One region of the Kitasatospora sp. NPDC048662 genome, then DNA from elsewhere that is predicted to be linked to it. Evidence: riboswitches for the same ligand, from Rfam matches in the RefSeq annotation. Region 1 holds a riboswitch; the other holds the start of a gene.

Region 1 (4,668 bases):
CCCGCCCTCACCGCACTCGCCCCGCTGGTCGGCTCGGTCGTCATCGTCACCGGCCGACCCGCCGCGACCGCCGCCGGGTACGGCGGCTTCGCCGCCACTCCCGGCCTGGAGCACCTGACCGTCCTCGGCCACTACGGCGCGGAGCGCTGGGACGCGCGCACGGGCGCTGTCACCGCGGCGCCGGCCCCGTTGGGCGTTGCGGCTGTTCGGGGTGAACTGCCAGTGCTGCTGGAGGAGTTGAAGGCGGCCGAGGGTGTCTTCGTGGAGGACAAGGGGCGGGCGCTGGCGGTGCACACCCGGCGCGCGGACGACCCCTCCGGCGAGCTGGAGCGGCTGCGCGCGCCGTTGGCCGAACTCGCCCAGCGGCACGGGCTGGTGGTCGAACCCGGGCGGATGGTGCTGGAGCTGCGCCCGCCCGGGGTCGACAAGGGCGTCGCTCTCCGGAGGTTCCTCGCCGAACGGGAGGCCGGGCCGGTGCTGTTCGCCGGCGACGATCTCGGTGACATCGCCGCGTACGAGGCTGTCGCCGAGCGCCGGGCGCAGGGCCACCCCGGCCTCCTCGTCTGCAGCGGCCCCGTCACCGGCGAGCCCCCCGTCCGGGAACTGGCCGAGCGCGCGGACCTGGTGGTGGCGGGGCCCGCGGGGGTGGTGGACCTGCTCAACGAGCTGGCACAGCGATTGGGTGCGTGAGCACGGCCCTGGGTTCGCCTCCGCGCAGGCCCCGGCACCCCAGTGGTGCTCGGCTCCCTGGGCTTGCTCACAACGCGTGGAGCTGGTCCAGGAACCACTGCTGGGGCGGCAGCGCTGTCGCCGCGGCCGCCAGGCGCTTGGTGCGGGCGGTGCGGTCGGTGGGGGGCATGGCGAGGGCCTGGGCCAGGGCCTCGGCGGTGGCGACGATGTCGAAGGGGTTGATGGTGATCGCGTCGTCGGCGAGTTCCGCGTGGGCGCCGGCCTCCCGGGACAGGACCAGGGCGCAGCCGTGGTCGGAGACGACGGGGACTTCCTTGGCGACCAGGTTCATGCCGTCGCGGACGGGGTTGACCAGGGCGACGTCGGCGAGCCGGTAGGCGGCGAGGGAGCGGGGGAAGTCGTCCTCGACGTGCAGGATCAGCGGTTGCCAGTCGGCGGTGGCGAATTCGCTGTTGATCTCTTCGGCGATCCGCTGCACGGCGGCGGTGTACTCGCGGTATTCGACGAGGTCGGTGCGCGAGGGGTAGGCGAAGGCGACGTGGACGACCCGGCCGAGCCATTCGGGACGGGTGCGCAGCAGGTGCCGGTAGGCGAGCAGGCCGCGGACGATGTTCTTGCTGAGTTCGGTGCGGTCGACCCGGACGATGGTGCGCCGGTGGCCGACGGCTTCGCGCAGGGCGGCGAGGCGTTCGTCGACGTCGGGCCGGTGGGCGCGTTCGCGCAGGAACGCGGCGTCGGCGCCGAGGCCGTGGACGCCGAGCCGGGTGGTGCGGCCGGCGTGCGTGACGGTGAGGGCGTCGCGGTCGATGCCCGCGCCGAGGACGGTTTCGCAGCAGTCGGCGAAGGCGAGCGCCCAGCGGCGGGTGAGGAAGGCGGCGCGGTCGGCGCCGAGGATGCCGCGGAGGACCTCGGCGGCGACGTCGTCGGGCAGCAGCCGGTAGTAGTCGGGCGGGGCCCAGGGGGTGTGCGAGAAGTGGCCGATGCGCAGGTCGGGGCGGAGTTCGCGGAGCAGCGCGGGGGCCAGGGAGAGGTGGTAGTCCTGCACCAGGACGGCGGCGCCGGGGGCGGCTTCGGCGGCGAGGGCCTCGGCGAAGGCGGTGTTGTAGGCCCGGTAGGCGGCCCATTCGGTGCGGAAGCGGTCGTCGAAGACGGGTTTGGTGGGGGTGTCGTACAGCAGGTGGTGGACGAACCACAGGGTGGAGTTGGCGACGCCGTTGTAGGCGCGGGCGAAGGTCTCCGGGTCGATGTCCAGCATCCGGACGGCCTGTCCGCCGACGTCGTGGCCGGCCCGGTCGAGGCGTCCGTCGGGGGCCTGCCGGGCGGCGGTGCGGTCGGCGGCGGAGAGGGCGGCGCAGACCCAGACGGCGTTCGGGTCGTCGATCGCGGAGAGCCCGGAGACCAGGCCGCCGCCGCCTCTGCGGAGGCTCAGCGCGCCGTCGTCCTCCGTGCGGAAGGACACCGGGCCGCGGTTGGAGGCCACCAGGATCGGGGCGGTTCCGGACTGCTTGGGGCGTTCGGACGCGTGATCGGCCATACAGCCAACCTTGCCGTGCGACCAGCGGACCAAACCACCCGGCACGGCTCGCGCCGGGTGAACAGTGGGGTCAGCCCTCCGGGAACGGGCGGGCCGGGCCGTGGTCGGGCAGCGGCGGCACCGAGGGCCACCACGGCGGCCGGCTGATCGGGCAGGTGGATGCCGTTCGCCGGGACGGGCGTGCGGTCGCGGTCAGCGGTTGCGGTACTCCGGGACGGTGATCATCGGCGGGCGTTCGGTGGCCGGCACGGGGTGGGTGCGGGGGGTGAAGCCGTCCGTGGTGCGGGTGTACTGGGTGAGCAGGGGGCGGACCAGGTCGTCGTCGGCCTTCAGGCGGTGGGCGCGGTCGAGGCGTTCCAGGGCGGTGCGGTAGATGGTGGCGGCCATCCGGCCGAGGGCCTGGCCGTCCTGGTGGCGGTGGTGCCGGACGCCGACGTCGACCTGGGCCAGCGCGTCCAGCCCGACCAGCTCCAACGCGTCGACCAGCAGGCCGAGTTCGACGCCGTAGCCGGTCGGGAAGGGCAGCCGCTCCAGCAGGCTGCGGCGGGCCGCGTACTCGCCGCCGAGCGGCTGGACGAAGCCGGCCAGCTGCGGCCAGTGCAGGTTGAGCAGCGGGCGGGCGACCAGTTCGGTGACCCGGCCGCCGCCGGCCGGGACGATGGCGCCGTCGGCCTCGAAGGGGCGGTCGTACATGGCCTTGACCAGGTGCAGGGCGGGGTCGGTGAGCAGCGGGCCGACGATGCCGGAGACGAATGCCGGGTCGAACTCGCGCAGGTCGGCGTCGATGTAGCAGACGATCGCGCCGCTGCTGGCGAGCAGTGCGCGCCACAGCACCTCGCCCTTGCCGGGGGCGGCGGGCAGCCGGGGCAGGATGGCGTCGCGGTGCACCACCCGGGCGCCGGCGGCGGCCGCGGCGGCGGCGGTGCCGTCCACCGAGCCGGAGTCGACCACCAGCAGTTCGTCGACCAGCGGGACGCGTTCCATCAGCTCGGTGCGGATCGTGCTGACGATCTCGCCGACGGTGGGTTCCTCGTCCAGGGCGGGCAGCACCACGCTGACGGTGCCGGCCGGGCCGGCGGCGTGCTTGGCGGCGAGCAGCCGGTCGAGCGGCCGGTCGGCGGCCGTCCAGGACCGGCGGCGCAGCCAGTCGGCCACTTCCGGCAGGACCCCGGGCTCGGGCTGCTCGGCCAAGATCTCGCTCCCTGTCTCGGTCTGTCTCGGGTGTCGGACGGTGAGGTTGGACTGCACCGGCCTTCCGTTACAGTCTTCGTACTGCGCTCGGACCTTCGCACGCCGGGGTCGCTCGCAGCGTACGACCACAACTTCACAGAGCTCATCCAGAGGGACTGAGGGAACGGCCCGTTGACGTCCCGGCAACCTTCTCGCGCGGCCTCGCAGGGCCCGGCGGGACAGGTGCCAATTCCGGCCCGGGCGCGACCGCGTCCCGGGGAAGATGAGGAGAAAGGGCCTCGCCACCATGGCTGTTGACACCCCCGCAGCTGCCGCCGTCGATCTCGGTCCGGCCACCGCACTGTCCTGTCGCGAGTGCGGCACCCGCTTCCCGCTCGGCCCGAGCTTCGCGTGCCTGGAGTGCTTCGGCCCGCTGGAGGTCGCCTACGACTACGCCGGCCACGACGCCGAGGAGCTGCGCAAGCGGATCGAGGCCGGCCCGGCGTCGATCTGGCGCTACGCCCCGCTGCTGCCCGTCCCGGCCGACGTCGCGGGCAAGCCGAACCTGAACCCGGGCTGGACCCCGCTGGTGAAGGCCGACAACCTGGGCCGCGAGCTGGGCTTCACCGCGCAGCTGCACATCAAGGACGACTCCGGCAACCCCACCCACTCGTTCAAGGACCGGGTGGTGGCCTGCGCGATCGAGGCCGCCCGCGCCTTCGACTTCACCACGCTGTCCTGCTCGTCCACCGGTAACCTGGCGGGCGCGGTGGGCGCCGCCGCGGCCCGGGCCGGCTTCAAGTCCTGCGTGTTCATCCCGCACGACCTGGAGCAGGGCAAGGTCGTGATGGCCGCTGTGTACGGCGGCGAGCTGGTCGGCATCGACGGCAACTACGACGACGTGAACCGGTTCTGCTCGGAGCTGATCGGCGACCCGGCCGGCGAGGGCTGGGGCTTCGTCAACGTCAACCTGCGCCCGTACTACGGCGAGGGCTCCAAGACCCTGGCGTTCGAGATCTGCGAGCAGCTCGGCTGGCGGCTGCCCGAGCAGATCGTCATCCCGATCGCCTCCGGCTCCCAGCTCACCAAGATCGACAAGGGCCTGCAGGAGCTGATCAAGCTCGGCCTGGTCGAGGACCGCCCGTACCGGATCTTCGGCGCCCAGGCCGAGGGCTGCTCCCCGGTCTCCGCCGCGTTCAAGGCCGGCCGCGACGTGATCAAGCCGGTCAAGCCGGACACCATCGCCAAGTCGCTGGCGATCGGCAACCCCGCCG
Region 2 (4,668 bases), on a different contig from region 1:
GGAACAGCTCGCCACCCTTGGCGACCTGCTCGGCGTTGGTGACCTTGTCCTCGGACGGCTGGTACTGCTCCGTGGTCGGAGTGACCGGGCCCGGGCCGAGCGAGGCCACGTAGGCGGCCAGCTGGTCGATCTCGGACTGGGCGTAGACGGCCTTCTTGCGCGGGACCTGCGCGCCCGGCTGCTGGGCCGGCATGCGGCCGGTGCCGACCTGGAAGTCGACAGCAGCAGAGCCGACGCCGACCAGCGACGGACCGTCAGAAGTGCCCTGGCCGTTCAGGCCGTGGCAGGAGGAGCAGCCGACGGCGAAGAGCTTCTTGCCCTCGTCGATGGCGAGCGACTGCGAGGAGCTGTCGGCCTGCGCCTTCTCGGCGGGCGCGAAAGCGGCGTACAGCCCCCCGGTGGCCGCCAGGGCGAGAAGTAGAACGACGACCGCCGCCAGTGGGTGGCGCCGTCGTGCGGAGAGCTTTTTCACGGAATAACCCCGGTGTCAGGATCTGGTCGGCAGCAGCCTGCCCCCGACTCCCACGCGTCCAGGCGACGCCGGGTCAGGGGCGGGGCGGCTGTTACTTGATCAGGTAGATGGTCGCGAACAGGCCGATCCACACAACGTCGACGAAGTGCCAGTAGTACGACACCACGATCGCCGCGGTGGCCTGCTCGTGGGTGAAGCGCCGCGCCGCGTAGGTCCGGCCGAGGACCAGCAGGAAGGCGATCAGACCACCCGTCACGTGGAGTCCGTGGAAGCCGGTGGTCAGGTAGAACACCGTGCCGTACGGGTCGGAGGACAGCGACAGGCCGTCCTTCTTGACCAGCTCGGTGTACTCGAAGATCTGGCCGCCGATGAAGATGGCGCCCATCACGAAGGTGACCACGAACCAGGAACGCAGCTTCTTCACGTCACCGCGCTCGGCGGCGAACACGCCGAGCTGGCAGGTGAGCGAGGAGAGCACCAGGATCGTGGTGTTGACCGAGGAGAAGGGCACGTTGAGGGCATGGGCCTTCTCGTGCCAGAACTCGGCGCCCTTGACCGAGCGGAGGGTGAAGTACATCGCGAACAGGGCCGCGAAGAACATCAGCTCCGAGCTCAGCCAGACAATGGTTCCCACGCTGACCAGGTTCGGCCTGTTGACCGCTCCGTGCGCGTGTCCGGTTTCTGTTGCTGTTGCTGTCGCCACGACGGACATTATGTCGGTCCCTTATTCCGTCTTCACGCCGGGGGGTCTCCCTCGGAGTGTCCGGTGCGTGAGGTATGCCCGCCTCGCCCCCGGTCCGTTTTCTGACGGTTGTTCGGGCCGGGTGGGCGAACTGGGCTGCCGGGCTGAGCCCGTGGCGCGGCGGCTTGAGCGAGATCGCCTCGGGGTCTCTTCAGGACGGGCCCGCCGGAGTAGCATCCGTCCCAGGACGTGGTCCGGGTCACACTGGGCCGTTCGGCCGGGGGCCGCGCGCGGTCGCGGTCCGCGCGAACACAGTGGACACATATAAGAGGACGAGCACCAGGAAGCAGGGGACATGGCGCAGCACTCCGACGAGACGCTCACCGTTCTCGTCTACAGCGACGACCGCAACACCCGCGAGCAGGTGACCCTCGCTCTCGGCCCGCGCCCCGCCGGGGACGTCCCCGCGCTGGAGTACCTGGAGTGCGCCACCGCTCCCGCGGTGCTGCGGGCCCTGGAGAAGGGTGGCGTCGACCTGTGCGTGCTGGACGGCGAGGCGGTGCCCGCGGGCGGGCTCGGTCTCACCCGGCAGCTGAAGGACGAGATCTACGGCTGCCCGCCGGTGCTGGTGCTGATCGGCCGCCCGCAGGACTCCTGGCTGGCTGCCTGGAGCCGGGCCGACGCGGCGATCTCGCACCCCGTCGACCCGGTCGCGCTGGCCGACGCCGCGACCACGCTGCTGCGGGCCCGGATGGCCCGGCGGGCACCGGCCGTGCGCTGACCGGTCCGCCCGGCGGCCCCGGTCGTCTCAAGCGGCGTCTCAACTGGAGAGAAGGGGACGGCAAGGCAGGGCGGCCGTCCCCGCTCGCTCGATAGGCTGACTCCATTCCTCTGCGACAAGACGAGAGCTGGAGACGGCCATGGTGAACGTGCACTCTGCGAACGGCGGTAGCGACCCCGCGCAGGTGGTCCGCACCTGGCCCGACCTGTTGAGCGCCCTGCTCCGTGGCGAGGACCTCGCCCAGTCCGACACCGCCTGGGCGATGGACCGGATCATGAGCGGCGAGGCCAGCCCGGTGCAGGTGGCCGGCTTCCTGATCGCGCTGCGCGGCAAGGGCGAGACGGTCGAGGAGATCTCCGGCCTGGTCGAGGCGATGTACGCGCACGCCGTACCGCTGGACATCCCCGGGCCGGCCGTCGACATCGTCGGCACCGGTGGCGACCGCGCCAAGACCGTCAACATCTCCACCATGTCGGCGGTGGTCGCCGCGGCGGCCGGCGCGAAGGTGGTCAAGCACGGCAACCGGGCCTCCTCCTCGGCGTCCGGCTCCTCGGACGTGCTCGGGCGGCTCGGCATCAACCTGGACCTGTCGGCCCGGCGGGTCGCGGCGGTGGCCGAGGAGGTCGGGCTGACCTTCTGCTTCGCCGCCAGGTTCCACCCCTCGATGCGGCACACCGCGCAGGCCCGCGCCGAACTCGCCGTCCCCACCGTGTTCAACATCCTCGGCCCGCTCACCAACCCCGCGAAGGTCGGCGCCCACGCGGTCGGCTGCTTCGACACCCGGCTGGCCGGGCTGATCGCCGGCGTGCTGGCCCGGCGCGGCGGACAGGGACTGGTGTTCCGGGGTGACGACGGACTCGACGAGCTGACGATCACCACCACGTCCCACGTCTGGGTGGTCCGGGACGGCCGGGTGACCGAGACCCGGTTCGATCCGCGCGAGGTCGGCATCGAGCTGGCCGGGATCGAGGCGCTGCGGGGTGCGGACGCGGAGTTCAACGCCGGGGTTGCTCGGCGGGTGCTCCACGGGGAGCAGGGGCCGGTGCGGGACGCGGTCCTGCTCAACAGTGCCGCCGCGCTGGTGGCGCTGGAGCTGACGGATGCGCCGCTGAGCGAGCAGCTGGCGGCGGGAATGGTGCGGACGGCGGCGGCGATCGATTCCGGGGCGGCGGGGGAGCTGCTGAAGCGCTGGGCCGACGCGACACAGTGAGCGTCAACGGTCCGCCCGGGGTGGGGAGTTGACCTCCTCGGGCGGACCTTGCCGTTGGTGGGTGGTTGCCCGCGCAGTTCTCCCTCAGCCCTGGCGGGCCGGGAGGTGCCCCCACGCGCCCCTGGCGGGGCGCGGACGGCAGGGCGCGAACTGTGGGGTGGTTTCAGTATGTGGCGCGGGACTTGAGTCAACTGGGGGCTCGTGTATGGTCTTGCGCAGGTCATGAGTGGCAGCGCAAAAGCCCCAGCTTGCTGTCCGGCAACCCTCCGTCCGTGGCGGGGTGCCCTGGGTGAGGACCGGGCTGCGTGGCGATCCGTCCGCGCGGCAAGCGCGGACTTCCGGTTGATGCACCCCGGGGTCCTTACCCTGTGGAGGAGTGCATCCATGTCCGTGACCGCCGAGATCTGTGAGCCGCTGGCCGTGCTGGGCCAGGACGTCGAGGTGCCGTTGGCGTCGGGGGAGAAGGTCGGGTACGCGGCGCTGGACTACGCGGCGAGTGCGCCGGCGCTGGCCCAGGTGTGGGAGGACGTGGCGGCGTACGCGCCGTACTACGGGTCCGTGCACCGGGGGGCCGGGTACCTGTCGCAGCTGTCGACGGACCTGTTCGAGCAGAGCCGGCGGACCGTCGCGGAGTTCCTGGAGCTGCGGGACGGCGACCAGGTGGTGTTCACCCGGGCGACCACCGATTCGCTGAACCTGTTGGCCCGGGTGGTGCCCGCCGGGACCGAGGTGTTCGCGTTCGAGACCGAGCACCACGCCTCGCTGCTGCCGTGGCGGCGCGAGGGCCTGACGGTGCGCTACCTGCGGGCGCCGCGTTCGCACGCCGAGGCGGTGGCCGCGCTGGAGGAGGCGCTGTTGGGGGCCGCCGAGGGGCCGAAGCTGTTCTGCGTGACCGGGGCGTCGAACGTCACCGGCGAGCTGTGGCCGGTCGGCGAACTGACCGGGGTCGCGCACCGGTACGGCGCCCGGGTGGTGCTGGACGCGGCCCAGCTGGCGCCGCACCACCGGGTCTCGGTACGGGAGTTGGACGTCGACTGGATCGCGTTCTCCGGGCACAAGCTGTACGCGCCGTTCGGCGCCGGCGTGCTGGCCGGGCGGTCGGACTGGCTGGACGCGGCGGAGCCGTACCTGGCAGGCGGCGGGGCGAGCCGGACGGTGGCCCGGGAGCTGGACGGCTCGGTGGCGGTGGAGTGGCACACCGGCCCGGCCCGGCACGAGGCCGGTTCGCCGAACGTGATCGGCGCCTACGCGATCGCCTCCGCCTGCCGGGCGCTCACCGAGGCGGGCTTCAAGGAGTTGGAGGCCCGGGAGCGGGCGCTGGTGGCGAAGCTGACGGAGGGGCTGGCGGCGATCCCCGAGGTGCGGGTGCTGAGCCTGTTCGGCGAGGGCTCCGACCGCGTCGGCGTGGTGTCGTTCGTGGTGCGGGGCTGGAACAGCTCGCACTTCTCGGCCGCGCTGTCCGCCGAGTACGGCATCGGCGTGCGGGACGGACTGTTCTGCGCGCACCCGCTGGTGCGGACCCT

Evidence for each region. A riboswitch is a leader RNA that binds a small molecule or an ion and turns the genes downstream of it on or off. The one in region 1 is predicted to bind S-adenosylmethionine.
Region 2: it holds a riboswitch for S-adenosylmethionine, as region 1 does, so the genes downstream of both, ACZ6R9_RS29690 (aminotransferase class V-fold PLP-dependent enzyme) here and thrC (threonine synthase) in region 1, are expected to answer to the same signal.

What each region holds. Positions count from the first base shown of each region.
Region 1 covers NZ_JBVJHA010000002.1:938,343-943,010, reverse strand. Annotated here, with positions in the region: gene otsB (trehalose-phosphatase) at 1-690, shown strand, start outside; gene ACZ6R9_RS10165 (alpha,alpha-trehalose-phosphate synthase (UDP-forming)) at 758-2,224, opposite strand; gene ACZ6R9_RS10160 (glucosyl-3-phosphoglycerate synthase) at 2,417-3,415, opposite strand; SAM riboswitch class I at 3,555-3,684, shown strand; gene thrC (threonine synthase) at 3,702-4,668, shown strand, end outside.
Region 2 covers NZ_JBVJHA010000015.1:73,568-78,235, forward strand. Annotated here, with positions in the region: gene qcrC (cytochrome bc1 complex diheme cytochrome c subunit) at 1-472, opposite strand, end outside; gene ctaE (aa3-type cytochrome oxidase subunit III) at 564-1,184, opposite strand; gene ACZ6R9_RS29680 (hypothetical protein) at 1,510-1,935, shown strand; gene trpD (anthranilate phosphoribosyltransferase) at 2,075-3,145, shown strand; SAM riboswitch class IV at 3,364-3,482, shown strand; gene ACZ6R9_RS29690 (aminotransferase class V-fold PLP-dependent enzyme) at 3,530-4,668, shown strand, end outside.